3 regions of the Streptomyces sp. NPDC054863 genome follow, and region 1 is predicted to be linked to each of the others. Evidence: riboswitches for the same ligand, from Rfam matches in the RefSeq annotation. Region 1 holds a riboswitch; each other region holds the start of a gene.
What was found. Region 1 has a riboswitch for cyclic di-AMP ahead of ACWGIG_RS26340 (NlpC/P60 family protein). Riboswitches for the same ligand answer to the same signal wherever they lie in the genome.

Region 1 (7,081 bases):
GTTCATCTCCGTGAAGACGGTCGAATCGCACGTCTCGGCGGTGCTGCGCAAGCTCCAGCTGTCCAACCGGCACGAGCTGACCCGCTGGGCAACTGCCCGACGGCTGGTCTGACCCCGCCCCAAAGCTGCCCTGACCTGCGGCTTTACCGGGGGTTCAGGTGCGGCAGGGGTGTGAGTCAGGTGACAGACACGTGAAATCGGGCAACCCCGGTGGCGATCAGGCCATCTAGTACCCACGTGATGAGTCTTACCGGGACCCCCTTCTTCGTGACCGCGATCGCCCTGCTCGTGGTCGCGGTCGTCCTGCCGCTGGCCCTGTGGAGCCGGGTGCGCGGTCCCGCCGCCGTGCGTGGCTTCGTACGGCTGTTGATGCTGGTGTTCGCACAGGTCACCGCCATCACCGTGGTCTTCGTCGGGGTGAACAACGCCAACGGGCTCTACGACACCTGGGACGACCTGCTCGGGACGACGGACCGGGCCGGGACGGCCACGGACCTCGGCCCCGACGGCATAGGCGGTCAGAAGCTGTCCGAGCAGCCGAAGGAAGCCGCGAAGTTCAAGCCGGTCGACGACGCCAGGATGGGGCCGGGCGTCCAGGTCACCGAGCTCAAGGGCCGGATCTCCGGGGTCGAGGGCGAGGTGTACGTGTGGCTGCCGCCGCAGTACGACGACCCGGCGTACAAGGACAAGAAGTTCCCGGTGGTCCAGCTGCTGCCCGGCTACCCCGGGTCCGCGAAGGCCTGGTTCGGCACCCTTGAGGTGAACAAGCAGCTGGGGCCGCTGATGAAGCAGGGCAAGGTCAAGCCTTTCATCCTGGTCTCACCGCGCACCACCCTGCTCGGCGACCAGACCGACACCGGCTGCGCCAACATCCCGGGCAAGGTCAACGCGGACAGCTGGCTGAGCGTCGACGTGCGGAAGATGGTCTTTGACACCTTCCGCGCCTCGGACAAGGCCTCGGACTGGGCCGTCGGTGGCTACTCGGCGGGCGCGCACTGCGCAGCCAAGCTCGCCGTCGCCCACCCGGACCGCTACCGCGCGGGCGTCAGCCTCTCCGGCTTCAACGACCCGAACGGCGAGCCCGCCGCCCTCACCGCCGCGACCCCGGAACTGCGGCGCGCCAACAACCCGTACATGATGCTGAAGGCGGCGAACAAGGCGGGGAAGCCGCCGCGCACCGCCCTGTTCGTATCGGGCGCGGCGGGCGACGGCTTCGAGGCGGGGACCGCCATGAAGGGTGCGGCGAAGGCACCGACGACGGTGCGGGTCGTGAAGCTGACCGGGCCCCACGGCACCAGTGTGTGGAAGCAGCAGGTGCCGGAGGTCTTCCGGTGGCTGTCGGACCAACTGGGCAAGTAGCCGCCGACGGGCGGGGACGGCCGTCTTCGGTACTCAGGAGCGGCGGCCGTACAGGAGCGACGGCCGTGCTCCGTAACGACGGCCGTGCTCAGTAGCGACGGCCGTGACCGCGCCCGCCGCGGAGCCGGCTCAGGAGCTGCCTCGCCTGCGAGCGCCTGCGCGGGTTCGAGGCCTCGCGGCGGCCCCGGGCGATGGTGCGGCGGCCCTGCGGGCTGCGTGCGTAACTCTTGATCCTGTTGATGATGCCCGGCATGACTGTGCCTCCCTCTATGAGGCCGTGGCGGCCACGGCCTCATAGAGGCGGCTACCCCGCGAAGAGCGGACGACCCTGTCGATCACAGGGGGCGTCACAGAGGGGCGTTACAGAGGGGCGTTACGAGGGGCGTCAGGCGTGGGCATCATGCCGGCCGTGTCGCCCCCGTCAGCGGCATCTGGTCGATCGGCGCGATCCGCACCGGGGCTCCGGGCCGCGGTGCGTGGATCATCTTGCCTTCGCCGATGTACAGCCCGACGTGGGTGATGCCGGAGTAGAAGAACAGCAGATCTCCCGGCGCGAGTTGGGAACGCGAGACGCGTTCTCCCGCGTTGATCTGTGTGTAGGTGGTGCGCGGGAGCGCCACCCCGGCAGAGCGCCAGGCGGCCTGGGTCAGGCCCGAGCAGTCGAAGGAGGAGGGGCCCGTGGCACCCCAGACATAGGGCTTTCCCAGAGCGGAGTAGGCGAACGAAACGGCCTGCGAGGCACGGGCGTTGGGCGCCCGGACGCTGCCGCGCGGCATCTCGGTGCGCTTCCCGCGACTGGCACGGTCGCCGCCGCCACCCGCCTCGCCGTGCCCGTCCTGGGCCGCGTACCGGGCGCGGTCGTCGGCGGTGAGCCGGGAGAGCAGTTTCTCGGCGCCGGAGATCTTCTCCTGGATCTTCGCCTTCTGCTTCTTCAACTCGCCCTGCTGTTCGGCGAGTTCGGAGAATCTCTGGCCGGCACTGCCGCGCAGCCGGGCGATCTCGGCGACCTGCCGCTGCGCGCCCAGCACTTTGACGGCCTGCCGGTCGCTCGCCCGCCCGGCGATCGCGGCCCGCTCCAGGTACTGGTCGGGGTTCGAGGTCAGCGCGACCTGGAGCGCGGGCTCGATGCCCCCGGTGCGGTACTGGGACGCGGCCAGAGCGCCGAGCGAGCCGCGTGCGGAGTTGAGCTGCTCCGTCTTGCGTGCCGCCTCGTCCCGTAGCTGGCCGAGCGACTTCTTCGTCCGCTCGGCCTTCTCCTGCACGCCGTTGTACGCCTCGGTGGCGGCCTCTGCGTCGTGGTACAGCTTGTCGATCTTCGACTTGATCTGTGCCGGAGTGAGCGTCGGCTCCGCCTGCGCGGTGCCCTCCAGTGCGGTGGCGCCCGCGGCCCCTGCCAGTGCGAGGGTGACCGCGGTGGTACGGGCACTGCGAGCGGTGCTGAGTGAGCGCTGCTTGGGCTTCCGGTGCGCTGCCACGAGGGCGTTCACGTCCTTCCACTGGTCCGTCCGGCCGAGTGAGGGGGAGGGGAGTCGGCCGTCTGGGGAGGGACGCTAAACCTGGACGTCACGGCACAGCCTTCGAATGAGCGCTAATGGCAGGAAGAGGTCGAGTACTGGTCGCGGATGATCGACGACAGGGATGCGGAATCACCACTTCCGCGCCCTCTGCGACCGATGGGACGGAATGGCCCGCCCTGCCGCCGTCGCCCTGCTAACGCCTGGCTAGGCTCCGCCCCATGGACGTCACGATCAATGTCTTCGTAGGACTGCACATCATCGGCATCGCCTCGCTCCTCGGCGGCTTCCTGACCCAGATGAAGGCGATGGGCGCGGGCACCGCCCGTTTCACACCCCCGATGCTGCACGGTGCGCTGACCATGCTGGTGACCGGCATCGCCCTGGTCGGCATCCACCAGGCCCAGGACCACCCCCTCAACAACGTCAAGCTCGGCATCAAGCTGGCGATCCTGGTGGTGATCCTGGGCCTCGTCTACGTCAAGCGCGATGACGAGAAGGTGGAGAAGGCCCTGTTCGGCGCGGTCGGCGGGCTGACGGTCGTCAACATCTTCATCGCCGTCCTGTGGACCTGAGTTCCGGCGGGGCCGGTCAGGCCGACTGAGCTCCGGGGCGGGGCCGGTCAGGCCGACTGAGCTCCTGGGGCGGGGCCGGTCAGGCCGGCCGGATGCTCCCGTAGATCGGCATGTAGTAGATCGACTCCTCGCGCACCTTCGCGTTCGGCTTCGGCGCGTGGATCATCATTCCGTCGCCCTTGTAGATGCCGACGTGGCTGATGTCGTCGTAGAAGAACACCAGGTCACCCGGTTTGAGGTCCTTCGTCGCGACCCGTGTGCCGACCTTCACCTGGTCCCAGGTGGTCCGCGGCAGGTTCACCCCGGCGGCCCGCCAGGCGGCCTGGGTCAGTCCCGAGCAGTCGTACGAGGAGGGGCCGGTGGCGCCCCAGATGTACGGCTTGCCGATCTGCGCGCGGGCGAAGGCCAGCACCTTCGCGGCCTTGGTGGAGTACGAGCTTCCGGAGCCGGAGCCGGAGCCGGAGCCGCTACCGGAACCCGAACCGGAGCCGGACCCCGAGCCGCTGCCGGACCCCGCACCCGTACCCGGATCCCTGGCCGACCCGGATCCGGCCCCCTGCCCGGCCTCCTTCTCCTGCTCCCTCTCCCTCTCCTTCTCCCTCTCCCGCTCCTTCTCCCCGGCCGCCGCCTCCGCCTGCTGCCGCGCCAGCTCGTCCGCCTTGTGCCTGGCCGCCGCCTCGCGCTTGCGTTCCAGCTCCGCGAGCTCGGCCTTCTCCTCGGCGGTCAGCCGCGACAGCAGCCCGCGTGCCTGCCCGAGCTTGTCCTGCACGTCCTGCTTGGACTCCCGCAGCGAGGCCTGCGAGGTGGTCAGCCGCTCCAGGCCGCGGGTCGCCACGGCCCGGTGCTTCGCGGCGGACTGCTGCTGCGCGGTGTAGTCGGCGACCAGCTTCCTCTGCTGATCGGTGGCCCGCGCCATCAGCCGCCGCGAATCGAAGTACGACTGCGGGTCGTGCGCCAGCAGCAGCGCGGCCGTGGGACCGACCGATCCGCTGCGGTACTGGGTGGCGGCGAAGGTGCCGAGCGAGCGCCTGGCCTCGTTGAGCTTGTCGGTGCGCTGTGCGACGTCGTCGAGGAGCCCCTCGACCTTCTCCTTCTGCTGCCGGGTGGCTTCCTTGGCCCCGTTGTACTTCTGGGTCGCCGCCCCGGCCTGCCGGTAGAGGTCGTCGACCTTCTGCTGCACCTCTTCGACCGACGGCTTGGGAGCGGCGGGAGGGACAGGAGAGGCGGGTGCGGCCTGTGCGGACTGGGCGACCAGACCGACGGTGACCAGGGCGGCGGCGGTGACGCCGACCCCGGGAGCGGTGGAACGTATCAGCGACGTGGCGCGGGTACGCGGCTTGCGATGCGATGCCAAAGCAGGCATTCCTTCCGTGGACCGCCTACCGGGTTAGCTGTCGGGTTCGGGCGGACTGACGGAAGGTGCCCTACGGCCCAGGTCGTGGGGGTACGGGCCGATTCACCCCGGTGATGCGTGTGGGTCCCCGGTTCCGAACCACCGTGCGGGCGGCGCGAATTCGGCGTGAGGGGACCGTTCCGGCGCGGTTCGCCGAGGGGGGTACGGGCCGCTCGCGCAGCACCGTAGCCAATCCCCGTGACGGGTGGGAAGCCTGATGTTCGATATGCCCGATACGTTTTCGTGACCTTAGCAAGGGCGTGAGTACAGGGTCACGGGCTGTGGTGGCGGACGGTGATCACGGGCCGGGGTGGCGGAAACCGGGGCCTGCTGTCAGTGGGGCCGCCTAGACTCGGTAGGCGATGAGCAGCCTCTTTGACGACAGCTTCCTGGCCGACCTCCAGCACAAGGACGACGCGGCCCCGCCTCCCCCGGAGGACACCGACGACGGTGCCCCCGCGGAGGAGGTCCCGCATGACCTCTTCGGGGGTGCGTTCGACGGTCCGCCGCCGCCCCGCGACGGGTACTACCGGGACGGCGCCCCCCGCCCGGTGGTCGACCCGGCGGCCCTCCTCGACGGGCTGAACGACAACCAGCGCGCCGCCGTCGTGCACGCCGGATCGCCGCTGCTCATCGTGGCCGGAGCCGGTTCCGGCAAGACCCGCGTGCTCACCCACCGCATCGCGCACCTGCTGTCCGCCCGCGGGGTGCACCCCGGCCAGATCCTCGCGATCACCTTCACCAACAAGGCCGCGGGCGAGATGAAGGAGCGCGTCGAGGAGCTGGTGGGCCCGCGCGCCCACGCGATGTGGGTGTCCACCTTCCACAGCGCGTGCGTCCGCATCCTGCGCCGCGAGTCCAAGAAGCTCGGCTTCACGAGCTCCTTCTCGATCTACGACGCCGCCGACTCCAAGCGCCTGATGGCCCTGGTCTGCCGCGACCTCGACATCGACCCGAAGAAGTTCCCGCCGAAGTCCTTCAGTGCCAAGGTCTCCAACCTCAAGAACGAGCTGATAGACGAGGAAGCCTTCGCGGGCCAGGCCGCCGACGGCTTCGAGAAGACCCTCGCCCAGGCCTACGCGCTGTACCAGTCCCGCCTCCGCGAGGCGAACGCACTGGACTTCGACGACATCATCATGACCACGGTGCACCTGCTCCAGGCGTTCCCCGACGTCGCCGAGCACTACCGGATGCGCTTCAGGCACGTCATGGTCGACGAGTACCAGGACACCAACCACGCCCAGTACACGCTCGTACGGGAGCTGGTCGGACCGTCCGGCGAGGACCGCGCGCCCGGCGAGCTGTGCGTCGTCGGTGACGCCGACCAGTCGATCTACGCCTTCCGCGGCGCGACGATCCGCAACATCCTCCAGTTCGAGGAGGACTACCCGGACGCGAAGACGATCCTCCTGGAGCAGAACTACCGCTCCACCCAGACGATCCTCACCGCCGCCAACGCCGTCATCGAGCGCAACGAGAACCGCCGCGCGAAGAACCTCTGGACCGATGCCGGCGCCGGATCCCAGATCACCGGGTACGTCGCCGACACCGAGCACGACGAGGCCCAGTTCATCGCCGAGGAGATCGACCGCCTCACCGACGCGGGCGACGCCAAGGCCGGCGACGTCGCCGTCTTCTACCGTACGAACGCGCAGTCCCGTGTCTTCGAAGAGATCTTCATCCGGGTCGGCCTGCCGTACAAGGTCGTCGGCGGCGTCCGCTTCTACGAGCGCAAGGAGGTCCGGGACATCCTGGCCTACCTGCGCGTGCTGTCGAACCCCGAGGACACCGTCCCGCTGCGCCGCATCCTCAACGTGCCCAAGCGCGGCATCGGCGACCGCGCCGAAGCCATGATCGACGCGCTGTCGCTGCGCGAGCGGATCAGCTTCCCGCAGGCCCTGCGCCGCGTCGACGAGGCGTACGGAATGGCCGCCCGCTCGGCCAACGCCGTCAAGCGGTTCAACACGCTGATGGAGGAACTCCGTACGATCGTCGAGTCCGGAGCCGGACCGGCCACCGTCCTCGAAGCCGTACTGGAGCGGACCGGATACCTCGCCGAGCTGCAGGCTTCCACCGACCCGCAGGACGAGACCCGTGTCGAGAACCTTCAGGAACTCGCCGCCGTGGCCCTGGAGTTCGAGCAGGAGAACCAGGGGGGCGACGACGGCGAGGCCCCCGGCACGCTCTCCGACTTCCTGGAGAAGGTCGCACTCGTCGCCGACTCCGACCAGATCCCCGAC
Region 2 (7,081 bases), on a different contig from region 1:
CGATCACGTCTCGACGATCGGCCACGATGTACCGAAGGTAGGGACTCGACAGGGTCCGTACCTGCGCGCCGAGCGGCACCATCGACTCGACCCAGTCCTGTTGCCGCGCCTCGTGCCTCGCGCTTGCCGGGTACAGGGTCTTCATGACGCCGCCGCGCTTCAGAAGTGCGATGTCTGAGTCGGCGATCAAGACCTCGTGAGTCTTCCGTTGCACATTCGGCTGTGCGGCGAGGACTTCCTCGCACTGGAAGCCGAGCGAGTTGATCACCTCGTTGACACGTGCGACGCCGTCCAGCCAAGTGACGCTGCTGTTGCTGCGGTGGGCCTGCACTTCCAGCTCGGCCAGGAAGCCCGGAATCTCTGCCATGTGGTCGACGGCGGCGCGCAGCCTCTGCTCGGCCTTGGCACGCATCTGTCGCTCGGCCTGGTGCAGAGAGAGAAGGGTGGGGCGTTCCGGCATCCGAGGATGCGGAAGCGCGACGCCCATCTCGACGAGCTCGGCGAGGGGGACGGCGTCCGCCACGGTGTCGATGTCTTCGCCTCGGTCTATCCGCTGGTAGAGCGCGAGGGCTGCGGGTGACAGTCGCAAGCGGTTAGGGGGAGGGGGTATCGCCGCCGGGTCGGTCATGGTCCACCCCTTCTTACTTAGGACGTTCGTAAAGAAGCACTGCGTAATGCCTTGATCACGTTCGCCGGAGGGTCCACGGTAGGACAGAAGCCACTCAAACGCACGCATGTTCGAGTGGGGTGTAACCGGAACGGAGAACCATGAGCATCACGTCCCTTGCACGGGCCGCCTCGGCCGCGCTCCTTGCAGTCGCCGCACTGACCGGTGCCGCAGCACTCCAGATCAACGAGCAGGCCCCCGTCGTCGTGGCGGACGCCGCGACCGAGCCGGCCCCCGTCGAGACCCCCAGCGTCGAGCCGTCGTCGGCGGTCAATGACTCCCGGTGGGACTGACCAGGGAGCAGCGGACGCGCGGCACTGTCGCGCGGTACCAGGGGGGTACGCACGTGTTCCACGTCCAACGGGTCCGGCTCGACGAGGGAGTACCAGCACTCGCGTATCGAGGCGCTGACGAATCCCGCATCGCGATTGACTCTCGGCACATCACCCCCGCCGGGGCGCGAGCCCTAGAACTCGTTCTTAACGGACTGTCACCACAGAGCCAGGGTGAGGCGTGTCGGCGGAACCCAAAGTCCGAGCAGGGGAAGCGGCAGCAGTAGACGAGAGAGGGGCCGAGCATCACGTGATGCTCGGCCCCTCCGTCGTTCTTGCTGCTGCGCAGTCACCCTTCATGGGCGCGCGCTCCGTGCGTGCTCCGTGCGTGCTCGGACGCTGAAGTACGGAACGACACGAGCCGTCATAAGGCGTTACGAGGACTGCTGTTGACCTGTGTGTATGACAGAGCGTGTCATACGGCGTCATCCTCCGGCACGTCTTTGTCGGGACTTTTAATCCGTTGGTTGTCGGTTCGAGTCCGACATGGCCTACAGGACGAAGTGAGAGGCTCACGTCTCTGACCTGCGGAGGAGCGCCTCGATCGGTTTATGCCGGTCGGGGCGTTCCGTCGTTTCGGAGTGGGGTGCCCCGGACCGGGTCGTGGTGGCGCAGGGAGTCCTGGGCCTCGACGTAGCGGAGTACGAGGCGGGCGAACTGCGGGCGGTCGGATTCGGTCCAGTCGGACACCATGTGGCTGGCCACGGACGGGTCCACGCTCAGGAACTCGCCGATGGCGCCGACGGTGCCCTCGAAGGGCCCGGCAGGGTCGCAGGGCCCTCCGCCGTGGGCCTCTGCCGCCTTCTGCTCCGCCTCCAGGAGGACGTTGAGCACCAGGGTGCGGGAGAACGCGGGGGCGTTCAGGGGGTGGCGGGGCGGTGTGTGCGCGAGTGGTCGGAGGGGCCGCCCGGATGGCGTAAGGTGGTGTTTACCGACGCGGGGTGGAGCAGCTCGGTAGCTCGCTGGGCTCATAACCCAGAGGTCGCAGGTTCAAATCCTGTCCCCGCTACTGAAGAAGTAGTGAAGTCCTGAGGCCCGGAACTCGAAAGAGTTCCGGGCCTCAGGCGTTTGTCCGCGTATGTACGGAGTTGCGCCCGGGCCGTCCCCCACATGGCGGATGCCGATTCGCCGTACGGCGCGGCTCCGGCCAGCCTGGGTGGGGAGCGGTACCGTCCGCACCCGGTGCGGACCTGGGCAGGAGAACTGACGGTGGCGGGGTACGGACGCGGAAGCGACGGGGCCGGGACAGACACAGGGGCAGGGGCCAGGGAAGGGGTCCGGGCAGGGGCCAGGACCGGGTCCGGGAGCGGTTCCGGGGGCAGGCCGGGGAACGGGTCGGGGGCCGGGGACGGCGGGGGCGGCAAGAAGACGCGGCGGTTCGTGCGGATGCTGCCCGCGCTGATGATCGCGGGCGGGCTCTTCTTCGACGCGCTGACGCCGTCCGACTTCACGGGCTCGCCGCTGTTCGCAGCCGCTCCGCTGATCGCCGCACCGTTCTTCTCGCTGGTCACCACCGGGCTGACCGCGTGTGCCGCCGCGCTGGCCGTGGTGGGGCTGAGGATCGCCGACGACACCCTGAAGAGCGTGGTGGGCGTGACCGAGCTGGTGACCGTGCTGACGGTGTCCGTGCTCGCGATCCTGATCAACCGGGTCGTACGCAGGAGTGGCAGGCAGCTCGCGTCGGTACGGGTCATCGCCGAGGCGGCGCAGCGGGCCGTCGTGCCGATCCCGCCGGACCGGATCGGCGGTCTTGAGATCGCCGCGCGGTACGAGGCGGCGGAGGCGGACGCGTTCATCGGGGGCGACCTGTTTGCCGTGCAGGACACTCCGTACGGGGTGCGGCTCGTCGTGGGTGACGTACGGGGCAAGGGACTTGAGGCCGTCGAGGCGGTCGCGGTGGTGGTGGGTGCGTTCCGGGAGGCGGCCGAGACCGAGAGCTGCCTGGAGGGCGTCGCGCAGCGGCTGGAGCGGGCGCTGGCGCGCGAGGGCCGCCGGCGGGACGGGCTGGACGCGCTGGAGGGCTTCACGACTGCGGTGCTCGCCGAGATCCCGCGCGGCGAGGGCGTCGTACGACTGGTGAACCGGGGGCATCCCGAGCCGCTGCTGCTGTACGCGGACGGCGAGCTGGACGTGCTGGCGCCCGAGGAGTTCGCGCTGCCGCTGGGGATGGGGGACCTGGGGGACTGGCCCGACCGGGCGCGGGAGTTCGGGTACCCCGCGGGTTCGACGCTGGTGTTCTACACGGACGGTCTCTCCGAGGCGCGGGACGGCGCCGGGGTCTTCTACGACCCGGCGGTGCGGCTGCGGCGCTCGCTCTACCCCGGTCCCGAGGACGTGCTGGACGCGCTGACCAGTGACGTAAGGGTGCATACGGGCGGGAAGCAGACCGACGACATGGCGCTGCTCGCGGTGGGGCGGCCGGGGGTGGGGCAGCCGGAGCGGCGGCGGACCGTGGAGATCGTGAAGCGGCCGTGAGCGGGGCGGGTGCGGTGCGTGTGCGCGGCGGGAGCAGTGCGTGCGCGGGGTGTGTGCGGCCGGTCGGTCACGGGGTGTGTTCGAAGGGGAGCCCTCCGCATAACAATTGACGATCTATCAGTTGTGGAGGGTTTGCGGGGGTGGGGCGCATGTGCTTCGGGAGGCCGCTGCGTCGTCCTGATTCGCGGTCATATGTGCCCGTATGCCTTGGCCATGGCCCCCCGCACAGCGTTAACGATCACCTGGAACAGCTTGGAATTCCACTTGTGTGTCTATTAACGTTCGATAACGCAGTGCGGTCGTCCCAGTCGTCGTCAGAGACGGCGCCGTGCGCGTGCGCCGAATTCCGTGAGGAAACCGGGGAACCACCAATTGGGGTGAATCGGGCCGAACCTGGCCCGTAGGAGACCTTCCTGCTCCGAACCCGTCAGCTAACCCGGTAGGCGAGAAGGAAGGAAAGGAGCGCGCCCCCGTGGCGTCCAACAGGCCTGCCCCCGAAACACCGGCCCCCGCTTTTTCATACGTGGCGTACGGAGTCCCCAACGACACGGAGGGCCCGACGGGCGGCCGGACGGACGGCCGGGGCGACACGCTCGTCGGCCTCGCGCCCGAGATTCCGCAGCAGCGCCAGCAGTCTCAGCAGCCTCAGGGCGGCTTCCAGGGATTCGCGGAGTTCGACGGATCCTCAGGCAACTCCTTCGGGGGTTCCTCCGACAGCCTTTCCGACGCCCTCTCCGACGGCCGCCCCTCCGACGGCATCTACGGCAGCGCCTTCGGTGGCCCCGCCGCCTCGGCCGAGGAGTGGAACCCCACCGAGGAGTCCCTCGTTCCGGTGCGCGGCAAGCACCGCGTCGCCAAGCAGCGCGGCTCCCTGGCCCGTAGCTCCACGGTGCTGGGAGTCGGCGTCATCGCCGCCGTCGGCGCCGGCGGGATCGCCACCGCCCAGGAGAAGCCGGCCGTCTCGATCTCGCTGCCGGACCAGCTCTCCGACTCCCTCGCCTCGCTCGCGGACTCGCTGCCGGCCGCCGAGTCGCTGCCGGGCGTGGGCGCGCTGGTGTCGGGCTCCGACTCCGATGCGGGCTCCGACTCCGGTACGGGCGTGGTGGTCGCCTCCGTTCCGGCCGCCGCCTCCGCCACTCCCGCAGCCGCCGGGCAGCAGACCGGTGCGGGCGAGAGCCTGCGGGCGCGGATCCTCCACCAGGCCGAGCAGCAGCGCTCCGTCGCCGACGAGGCCGTCCGGGAGGCCGCGCGCGAGCAGGCCGTCAAGGACGCCGCCGCCGAGGCCAAGAAGCAGCGCGACGAGGCCGACGCCAAGGCGGAGAAGGTCGAGCAGGCGAAGCGCGAGGCAGAGGCCAAGGCGAAGGCGGCGGCCGAGGCGAAGGCAGCGGCCAAGGCGGAGGCCGAGCGGCTCGCCAAGCTGGCCGCCAGCTACTCGCTGCCCACCTCCTCGTACACCCTCACCGCGACCTACGGGCAGTCCGGCTCGATGTGGTCCTCCGGGCAGCACACCGGCCTCGACTTCGCCGCCCAGGCGGGCACACCGGTCAAGGCCGTGCACGGCGGGACCATAAAGTCCGCGGGCTGGTCCGGGTCGTACGGCTACCGGATCGTGCTGGAGCTGAACGACGGCACGGAGATCTGGTACTGCCACCTCTCCCAGATGAGTGTCCAGGTCGGCGGTGACGTGTCGACCGGGCAGGTCATCGGCAACGTGGGCGCCACCGGGAACGTGAGCGGCGCGCACCTGCACCTCGAAGTGCGCACCCCGGGCGGCGACGGCATCGACCCGGCGGCCTGGCTGCGGGACAAGGGCCTGACGGTCTGATCCGGCCGGGGTCCGTCCGACCCGGTCGGACCCCGACCGAACCGGTGCGATCCGCTCGGGCCCTGTCCGAACCGGAGTGATCCGCTCGGGCCCTGTCCGAACCGGAGTGATCCGGTCGGAATCGATGGCCGGTGCATGGAATGGTCGGGCGGGCCGGGTGGTTGAAGTCCTCATGACCTCCCACCTGCGCCCGCTGGGCTCTTCCGGCCTCGATGTCTTCCCGCTCGCCCTCGGCGGCAACGTCTTCGGCTGGACCGCCGACCGCGACCAGTCCTTCGCCGTCCTCGACGCGTACACCGCCGGCGGCGGCAACTTCGTCGACACCGCCGACGTCTACTCCGCCTGGGCCCCGGGCAACGAGGGCGGCGAGTCCGAGCGCGTCCTCGGCGAATGGCTGGCCGCCCGGGGCAACCGGGACGAGGTCGTCGTCGCCACGAAGGTCGGCGCCCACCCCTCGTACAAGGGGCTCTCCGCCACCACGATCAAGGCCGCCGCCGAGGAGTCGCTGCGCCGGCTGGGCACCGACTACATCGACCTCTACTACACGCACTACGACGACCCGTCCGTGCCCGTCGAGGAGTTCGTCGCCGCGCTCGACCAGCTGGTGCGGGACGGCAAGGTGCGGGCCGTGGCCGCCTCCAACATCTCCGCCGCCCGGCTGCGGGAGTCGCTGGACTTCGCCGAGCGCGAGGGCTTCGCGAAGTACACCGCGCTCCAGCCGCACTACAACCTCGTCTCCCGCGACACCTACGAGGGCGAGCTCCAGGACGTCGCGTCGCAGGCCGGTCTCGCGGCCGTGCCGTACTACGCGCTCGCGTCCGGTTTCCTGACCGGCAAGTACCGGGCGGACGGCGGCGCGGTACAGAGCGCACGCGCCGAGGGGGCGGCCAAGCACCTGGAGACCGAGCGGGGGCGCAAGGTCCTCGCCGCACTCGACGAGGTGGCCGCGGAGCACGGCGCCGAGGTCGGATCCGTGGCCCTGGCCTGGCTGGCTGCCCGGCCGACCGTCGTGGCACCGATCGCCAGCGCCCGTACGGTCGAGCAGCTGTCGGCGCTGCTCGCGGTGGCGGACCTGACGCTCAGCGACGCCGAGCTGGCGAAGCTGACGGCCGCTTCCGCCTGACGGTCGCTTGTGCGTGACAGCCGCTTGTGCGTGACTGCCTGACGGCCGCCACTGCCTGACGGCCGCCACTGCCTGACGGCCGCCACTGCCTGACGGCCGTTTCCCGCATGGTGCGCTCGCGGCCCCGGTGCCGTCAGTAGCTCTTGTACGGGTTGTACGTGGCCGCGTAGGCCGGGTGGTACGGCGGCGGGAGCAGCCGTATTCGGCCGGTGACCTGGGCCGCGTACACCAGTGCCGGGCCCGCGATCCGCTTGCGCTGCCACAGCTCGTGCAGCAGCTCCGACTCGCGGGCGGTGAATTCGGCGGCCAGCTCCGGGGTCGCGGCCCCGCGCCGCGCCCGGTACCGAAGGAAGGCCAGTGCCGTCGCGGACTTCTCGTACTCCGCGACGGCCTTGGCGGCTCCGGGGCCGTGCGTCCGGGCCGCGAACCCCTGGGCCAGCGAGCGGGCCCGCATCGAGGACAGTGCGAGCGGCTCGGCCGGGTCCAGCCAGCCCGCGGCGGCGTACGCGGGCAACTCGGCCGACAGCATCCGCAGTTCGCGCTGCCTGGTCCAGATCGCCAGCCAGGTCAGGAACGCGAACGCGGGGACCATGACCAGCCCGTACACCCCGTAGAAGGCGAGCGGGCCGAAGGACGCCGAGCCGTTCCACAGGGAGTGC
Region 3 (7,081 bases), on a different contig from region 1:
AGCGCAAGGAGTTCTTTGACCTGTTCCACATCGAGGTGCTCCTCGGTGTGAGGGAGGGGCCGCTCAAGCCCGGGACCAAGTGCGAAGTCAGCGAATGGCACTGGGAGACCGGAACGCTGGTCCCCCAGGACCCGACGGATGCCGAGTGGCAGGCCGTAGTCGACATGCTGCGTCCGCACCTGTCAAAGAAGCACTTCGCCGGCAAGTACGACATCCGTCAGCAGTTCTGCGGCATGCTGCACAGGCTTCGCCACGGCATGGGGTGGAGAGACATGCCCCTCACCTGGGGAGTCGTCGACCCCATTCGTACCCGTCAGTTGAAGTGGTGGCGGGCGGGGCTGTGGCCCGAAGTGATGAGCAGGCTGGAGGCGGGGACCCGGGGCACTCCCGCGTACCAGCGCCCCCGGCTGCCTGGACTCGCCGTGACCGTTCAGCTTCGTTCCGGCCCGGTCGCTCAGGGGCAGCGCGGGTAGGTGGGAGTGCAAGGGGGCGACGTCTGGTCCCACAGCGCCGCCACCGGCCGGACCGGTTCCAGAATGCGGACGCCCTCGATCTCAGCCGTCGGGACAACCAGCATCTTGGCTACGGTCACGGCATCCACTACTGCCTCGGTGCCCCCCTCGCCCGCCTCGAAGCGCAGACGGCTCTGGCGGCCCTGCTGACCCGCCTCCCTGACCTGCAACTCGCGGAAGATCCTGCCGATTTGAGGTGGCGTGGGGGCCTCATCATGCGCGGACTGCGCACCCTCCCGGTGGAGTTCGGGGAAGTCGTACGGACACCCGGAGCTGATGGTGCGTCAGCTATGTGACCTTCGCGTGATCTGCACTGCATCGACTTGTGACGGGTGTTCGACTGCGGCTACGTTCACGGGCGACCCGGCAGTTACGGCCAGAAGCCGGGTCACCGTCAGCTGAAAGGCAACCGCATGCGCTCCGGGAACGGTAAGCACCGCCGCCCGCGTCAGGCACCCGCTCTCATCGTCGCGGCAGGGGTGACCGGCTCCGCACTCGCGATTCCGCTCCTGGGCGCGACCAGTGCCAGTGCGGTCGAGGCGAACACCTGGGACCGCGTCGCCGAGTGCGAGAGCGGCGGCATGTGGAGTGCCGACCTGAGCAACGGCTACTACGGCGGCCTGCAGTTCTCGCAGGAGAAGTGGGAGCAGTACGGCGGCACCGCGTACGCCGCGCGCCCCGACCTCGCCAGCCGTGGACAGCAGATCAAGGTCGCCGAGAAGGTGTTCGCCGCCGAGGGCCCGCAGGCCTGGCCGAGCTGCGCCGTCGTCTCCGGGCTCGCCCCGGGTGGTGGCTCCGGTTCCGGTTCCGCTTCCGGCGGCGTCGACGCCGCCGACCCCGGTACGGACACCGGCGCTACGCCCAAGCCCCCGGCGGGCTCCGTGAAGCCGGACACCCCCGGCACGGAGCCCCAGCACGAGGGCACCCCGGACGCGGGTACGGAAAAGGGTGCGCCGACGGACCCCGCGACACCCACCCCTCCCGCGACGCCCACCACTCCGGCCACGCCCGCCACCCCCGGCGGCGAGCAGCCCGCCGAGCCGCTTCCCGGCTCCAGCATCGAGCCCAGCACCGGCCCGGACACTCCGGCCGCCCCGGACGCCGGGCAGCCGTTCCCCGGCACCACCACGCCCGGTGCGCAGACCCCCGGCGCCGAGTCCCCGGCCACACCCACCACGCCCGCCACACCGGGCACTCCCGACCCCGCGGCTGGCAGTCAGGGCAAGCACCGCGGCGAGCCCGCTCCCGAGAACTCCCTTCCCGGACAGGACGATTCGTCCGCCCCGGAGAAGGCCGACGGGCGCGAGGCGGGCGGTCATGCCTCCCGCGGCGGCGACAAGGGGGCGGACGGGACCGCACCCGAGCCGGGCAACTACACCGTGCGGCCCGGCGACAACCTCTGGCACATCGCCGACGAGGCGCACGTGCCCGGCGGCTGGCCCGCGCTCTACGAGGCCAACCGCAAGGCCGTGGGCGGCGATCCGGACCTCATCAAGCCAGGCCAGAGCCTCGACCTGAGCGAAAACTAGGCCCAGAACACGGGTACTTCAGGGTCTTATGTCCGGTTCTGCGCAAGTGAGACATGAGTCTCTCTGCCCCAACTGGCGCGTCCCTGCGGGAAGGTCCTGCCGTGCCCCCTCTGACCTGCGTAAACGGCCGTGCAGGGAGGGCAAGTAGGGGCCGAATGTCCCCGATGTGCCTCTTTGAACATCGGGGACACCTGTGATTACGGTCGTCCTCGCTCGCCACCGGTGAGCACCGGAGCCCGTCACGCCGAATCCTGCCGGCGGGCCCCGGGAGCAGTCGTCGCGTAAAGCGCCGTAGGCAGGAGCGGGGGACCCAAGGTAAGTGCCGGGACCGGACGTTGAGAGACGTGACGGGAACGGCTTGGGGTGAAGCCTTCGAGACGGAACGCAGCCGACACGGTGCGGACCCGACCGAGGGCCGGGCGAACTCACAGCCCGAACCCGACAGCTCACCTCGAAGGCGTCGGTGAGGGGATTTTCATGTCGCTGTTCAACGGCAAGGGCAAGCACCGTCGTCCGTCCAAGGCCACCCGGGTCGCCACCCTCGCGGGTGTCACCGGTGTCGCGGTCGCCGCTCCGCTGATGGGGGCCTCCACGGCCTCCGCCGCCTCCGTCGACACCTGGGACGCGGTCGCCCAGTGCGAGTCCGGCGGCAACTGGTCCATCAACACGGGCAACGGCTACTACGGCGGCCTGCAGTTCACCAACTCCTCCTGGGCCGCCGCCGGCGGCACCAAGTACGCGCCGCGCGCCGACCAGGCCTCCAAGGGCCAGCAGATCGCCGTGGCCGAGCAGCTCCTCAAGATCCAGGGCCCCGGCGCCTGGGCCTGCGCGGGCGCCGGCAACCTCAGTAACGACGGTGTCGACCCGGGCGTCAGCACCGGCTCGGGCGCACAGAAGTCCGCCCCGAAGAAGGAGCAGCGCTCCGAGGCCCCGGCCTCCCGCTCCGAGTCCCGCAAGGCCCCGAAGCAGGAGCAGCGCTCCGAGACCCGCTCGGTCCCCAAGGTCGAGTCGAAGGCCGGCGGCCCGATCAAGAAGGGTGACGGCGAGTACGAGGTCAAGTCCGGCGACACCCTCTCGAAGATCGCCGAGGCGAAGGGCGTCAAGGGCGGCTGGCAGCACATCATGGACCTGAATGAGGAAGTCGTCTCCGACGCCGACCTCATCTTCCCGGGTCAGCAGCTCCACCTGAGCTGACCCCGCGGGGACTTCGGCGGCCCACCCCCGCCCGGTCCCCGCCCCGTGGAGCGGACGGCCCACCCCCGTCCGCTCCGCACTCCTGGTCCCCGGCCGGGCGCGACTTCCCCCTGTACGCGCCGGGCCGGGGCCCTTTTGTGTCCGCGTCCCCTCATATGTGCAGGGCCCGTAGGCACGCTGAGTGAACGGATCCGTAACACATGGCGACGACCCTTATGTCCTTCGTCCCGTAATACAGGCATTCGGGCATCTTTTCGTCCCAGCGGGCGGTCGATCGGCTGGCTGTCGTCCGCGATCCGGTTAGGCTCATGTCGCAAGGCCGAAAGCGACCCTGCACCCTGCTTCCTCAGCGTCACATCCCATAAGGAGATGCTCGTGCCGTCCATCGACGTCGTCGTAGCCCGGGAAATCCTGGACTCCCGAGGCAATCCCACGGTCGAGGTCGAGGTCGGCCTCGACGACGGCAGCACCGGTCGTGCTGCTGTCCCGTCCGGCGCCTCCACCGGCGCCTTCGAAGCCATCGAGCTTCGCGACGGTGACCCCAACCGCTACATGGGCAAGGGTGTCGAGAAGGCAGTCCTCGCCGTCATCGAGCAGATCGGCCCGGAGCTCGTCGGCTACGACGCGACCGAGCAGCGCCTGATCGACCAGGCGATGTTCGACCTCGACGCCACCGAGAACAAGGGCTCCCTCGGCGCCAACGCCATCCTGGGCGTCTCCCTCGCGGTGGCCCACGCGGCCTCCGAGGCGAGCGACCTGCCGCTGTTCCGCTACCTCGGTGGCCCGAACGCGCACCTGCTGCCCGTCCCGATGATGAACATCCTCAACGGTGGGTCGCACGCCGACTCCAACGTCGACATCCAGGAGTTCATGATCGCCCCGATCGGCGCGGAGTCCTTCTCCGAGGCCCTTCGCTGGGGCGCCGAGGTCTACCACACCCTCAAGAAGGTGCTGAAGACCAAGGGCCTGTCCACCGGCCTGGGCGACGAGGGCGGCTTCGCCCCGAACCTGGAGTCCAACCGCGCCGCGCTCGACCTCATCGTCGAGGCCATCACGCAGGCCGGTTACATCCCCGGCGAGCAGATCGCGCTCGCGCTCGACGTCGCCGCCTCCGAGTTCTACAAGGACGGCAAGTACGAGTTCGAGGGCAAGTCCCGCTCGGCCGCCGAGATGACCGAGTACTACGAGGAGCTCGTCTCCGCGTACCCGATGGTCTCCATCGAGGACCCGCTGTACGAGGACGACTGGGCGGGCTGGGCGGTTCTCACCGGCAAGCTGGGCTCCAAGGTCCAGATCGTCGGCGACGACCTCTTCGTCACCAACCCGGAGCGCCTGGCCCGCGGCATCGAGGAGAACTCCGCGAACGCCCTGCTCGTCAAGGTCAACCAGATCGGCTCGCTCACCGAGACGCTGGACGCCGTCGAGCTGGCCCAGCGCAACGGCTTCAAGTGCATGATGAGCCACCGCAGCGGCGAGACCGAGGACGTCACCATCGCCGACCTCGCGGTCGCGGTGAACTGCGGCCAGATCAAGACCGGCGCCCCGGCCCGCTCGGACCGCGTCGCCAAGTACAACCAGCTGCTGCGCATCGAGGAGATCCTCGACGACGCCGCGGTGTACGCGGGCCGCTCGGCGTTCCCCCGCTTCAAGGGCTGAGCCTGCTGCGCAAGCTGTGCCTGCTGGGCCTTCAAGGGGGTTGAGACCCCGCTGAAGGTTTAAGCCTCCGTACGTCCCCGTACCCGGTCCCGTACCGTGTGCGGGGACGTCGGCGCGTAACGGGGAGGGACAACGGATGGCCGCGAAGGGCAACCGCGACCGGTTCTCCACCACGACCAGGCTGCGCCTGCTCGGCGAGCAGACCGCCGCCCGCGTCTACCGCTCCCAGACCCGCCGCCAGGCCCGCCGCTCCCGGCTCACGGGCCGGGCGGCGCTGCTGGTCCTGGTGGTCTGCACGCTGGTGGTGGCCCTCGCGTATCCGATACGGAGCTACTTCTCGCAGCGCACCGAGATCGCCGACCAGGAGCAGGCCAGGAACGAGGCGGAGCGGCGCGTCGAGCAGCTCCGCGACGCCAAGGCCCGGCTCCGCGACGACGCGTACATCGTGCGGCTGTCCCGCGAGCACCTGCACTACGTGAAGCCGGGGGAGACCGGCTTCACCATGTACGACCCGGACGCGTCCGGCGCCACCGAGCGGCCGGGCGAGGGCGGGGCCGCCGACCGGCCCTGGTACTCCCACGTCTGGGGCGGCGTCGACGAGGCCGACCGCCGGGAACCGTAGAACCGCTCTGCGTAAGAACCACTCTCCGTACGAAACAGACGGAACAGACCGACAGAAGGCACGCATGCACACCCCGCCCCCGACCACGCCGCGCACCGAGCCCACCGACCGGGACATCGAGGCGTTCAAGCTCCAGCTCGGCCGCCCGCCGCGCGGGCTGCGCGCGATCGCGCACCGCTGCCCCTGCGGCAACCCCGACGTGGTCGAGACGGCCCCGCGACTGGACGACGGCACGCCGTTCCCCACGCTCTACTACATGACCTGCCCCCGTGCCACGGGCGCCATCGGCACCCTGGAGGGCTCCGGCCTGATGAAGGAGATGCAGGCGCGGCTCTCCACCGACCAGGAGCTGGCGGACACCTACCGGGCCGCGCACGAGGACTACCTGAAGCGGCGCGACGAGATCGAGGAGCTGGTGGGCTTCCCCAGCGCCGGCGGGATGCCCGACCGCGTGAAGTGCCTGCACGTCCTCGTCGGCCACTCCCTGGTCGCGGGCCCCGGTGTGAACCCCTTCGGCGACGAGGCCCTCGCACTGCTGCCCGAGTGGTGGGCCAAGGGACCCTGCGTCACCCCGTGCCTGGACAAGGCCGCCGACAAGGCCGCCGACCAGGCAGCCGGCGAGGGCGCCGCCCAGACCGAGGAGACCGCCAAGTGACCCGGGTCGCCGCCATCGACTGTGGTACGAACTCCATCCGCCTGCTCGTCGCCGACGCCGACCCTACGACGGGCGAGCTGGTCGACCTCGACCGCCGCATGACGATCGTCCGGCTCGGCCAGGGCGTGGACCGCACCGGTCGGCTCGCCCCGGAGGCCCTGGAGCGCACCTTCGCCGCCTGCCGCGAGTACGCGGAGATCATCAAGGCGCACGGGGCGGAGAAGGTCCGTTTCGTGGCCACCTCCGCCTCCCGGGACGCCGAGAACCGCGAGGAGTTCGTCTCCGGCGTCCTCGACATCCTGGGCGTCGAGCCCGAGGTGATCTCCGGCGACCAGGAGGCCGCGTTCTCCTTCACCGGTGCCACCAAGGAGCTGGCGGGCCAGGGCGGGGAGTATCTGGTCGCCGACATCGGCGGCGGCTCCACCGAGCTCGTCACGGGCCGCGGGACGGTCGGGGCCGCCCGCTCCGTCGACATCGGCTGCGTACGGCTGACCGAGCGGCACCAGCCGTCCAGCCCGGCCACCCCCGAGCAGGTCGCCGCGATCCGCAAGGACATCGGGGCCGCCCTCGACCTGGCCGCGCGGACGGTGCCGCTGGCCGACGGCTCCCCCCGCACCCTCGTCGGCCTCGCCGGGTCCGTCACCACCGTCGCGGCGATCGCGCTGGGGCTCGACGCGTACGACCCGTCGGCGATCCACCACGCCCGGATCCCGTACGAGCGCGTCAAGGAGGTCACCGGGATGCTGATCGGTGCCACCCACGACGAGAAGGCGGCCATCCCCGCCATGCACCCGGGCCGGGTGGACGTCATCGTCGCCGGATCGCTCATCCTGCTCGCCCTCATGGAGCGCGCGGGAGCCTCCGAGGTCGTGGTCTCGGAACACGACATTCTGGACGGCATCGGGTGGTCCGT

Region 2: it holds a riboswitch for cyclic di-AMP, as region 1 does, so the genes downstream of both, ACWGIG_RS13145 (M23 family metallopeptidase) here and ACWGIG_RS26340 (NlpC/P60 family protein) in region 1, are expected to answer to the same signal.
Region 3: it holds a riboswitch for cyclic di-AMP, as region 1 does, so the genes downstream of both, ACWGIG_RS08570 (transglycosylase family protein) here and ACWGIG_RS26340 (NlpC/P60 family protein) in region 1, are expected to answer to the same signal.

Annotation. Positions count from the first base shown of each region.
Region 1 is NZ_JBSGZD010000181.1:658-7,738, reverse strand. Features, by position in the region: gene ACWGIG_RS26365 (LuxR C-terminal-related transcriptional regulator) at 1-112, shown strand, start outside; gene ACWGIG_RS26360 (alpha/beta hydrolase) at 241-1,359, shown strand; gene ACWGIG_RS26355 (hypothetical protein) at 1,448-1,612, opposite strand; gene ACWGIG_RS26350 (NlpC/P60 family protein) at 1,758-2,834, opposite strand; gene ACWGIG_RS26345 (hypothetical protein) at 3,095-3,448, shown strand; gene ACWGIG_RS26340 (NlpC/P60 family protein) at 3,528-4,802, opposite strand; cyclic di-AMP (ydaO/yuaA leader) riboswitch at 4,810-4,978, opposite strand; gene pcrA (DNA helicase PcrA) at 5,204-7,081, shown strand, end outside.
Region 2 is NZ_JBSGZD010000053.1:16,842-23,922, reverse strand. Features, by position in the region: gene ACWGIG_RS13170 (LuxR C-terminal-related transcriptional regulator) at 1-628, opposite strand, end outside; gene ACWGIG_RS13165 (hypothetical protein) at 769-960, shown strand; gene ACWGIG_RS13160 (hypothetical protein) at 1,549-1,833, opposite strand; tRNA gene ACWGIG_RS13155 (tRNA-Met) at 1,935-2,008, shown strand; gene ACWGIG_RS13150 (PP2C family protein-serine/threonine phosphatase) at 2,380-3,474, shown strand; cyclic di-AMP (ydaO/yuaA leader) riboswitch at 3,802-3,935, shown strand; gene ACWGIG_RS13145 (M23 family metallopeptidase) at 4,232-5,299, shown strand; gene ACWGIG_RS13140 (aldo/keto reductase) at 5,472-6,422, shown strand; gene ACWGIG_RS13135 (PrsW family intramembrane metalloprotease) at 6,556-7,081, opposite strand, start outside.
Region 3 is NZ_JBSGZD010000029.1:4,699-11,779, reverse strand. Features, by position in the region: gene ACWGIG_RS08585 (recombinase family protein) at 1-473, shown strand, start outside; partial or broken gene ACWGIG_RS08580 (cytochrome P450) at 521-808, shown strand; gene ACWGIG_RS08575 (transglycosylase family protein) at 926-2,041, shown strand; cyclic di-AMP (ydaO/yuaA leader) riboswitch at 2,319-2,516, shown strand; gene ACWGIG_RS08570 (transglycosylase family protein) at 2,519-3,235, shown strand; gene eno (phosphopyruvate hydratase) at 3,605-4,891, shown strand; gene ACWGIG_RS08560 (FtsB family cell division protein) at 5,028-5,513, shown strand; gene ACWGIG_RS08555 (DUF501 domain-containing protein) at 5,578-6,168, shown strand; gene ACWGIG_RS08550 (Ppx/GppA phosphatase family protein) at 6,165-7,081, shown strand, end outside.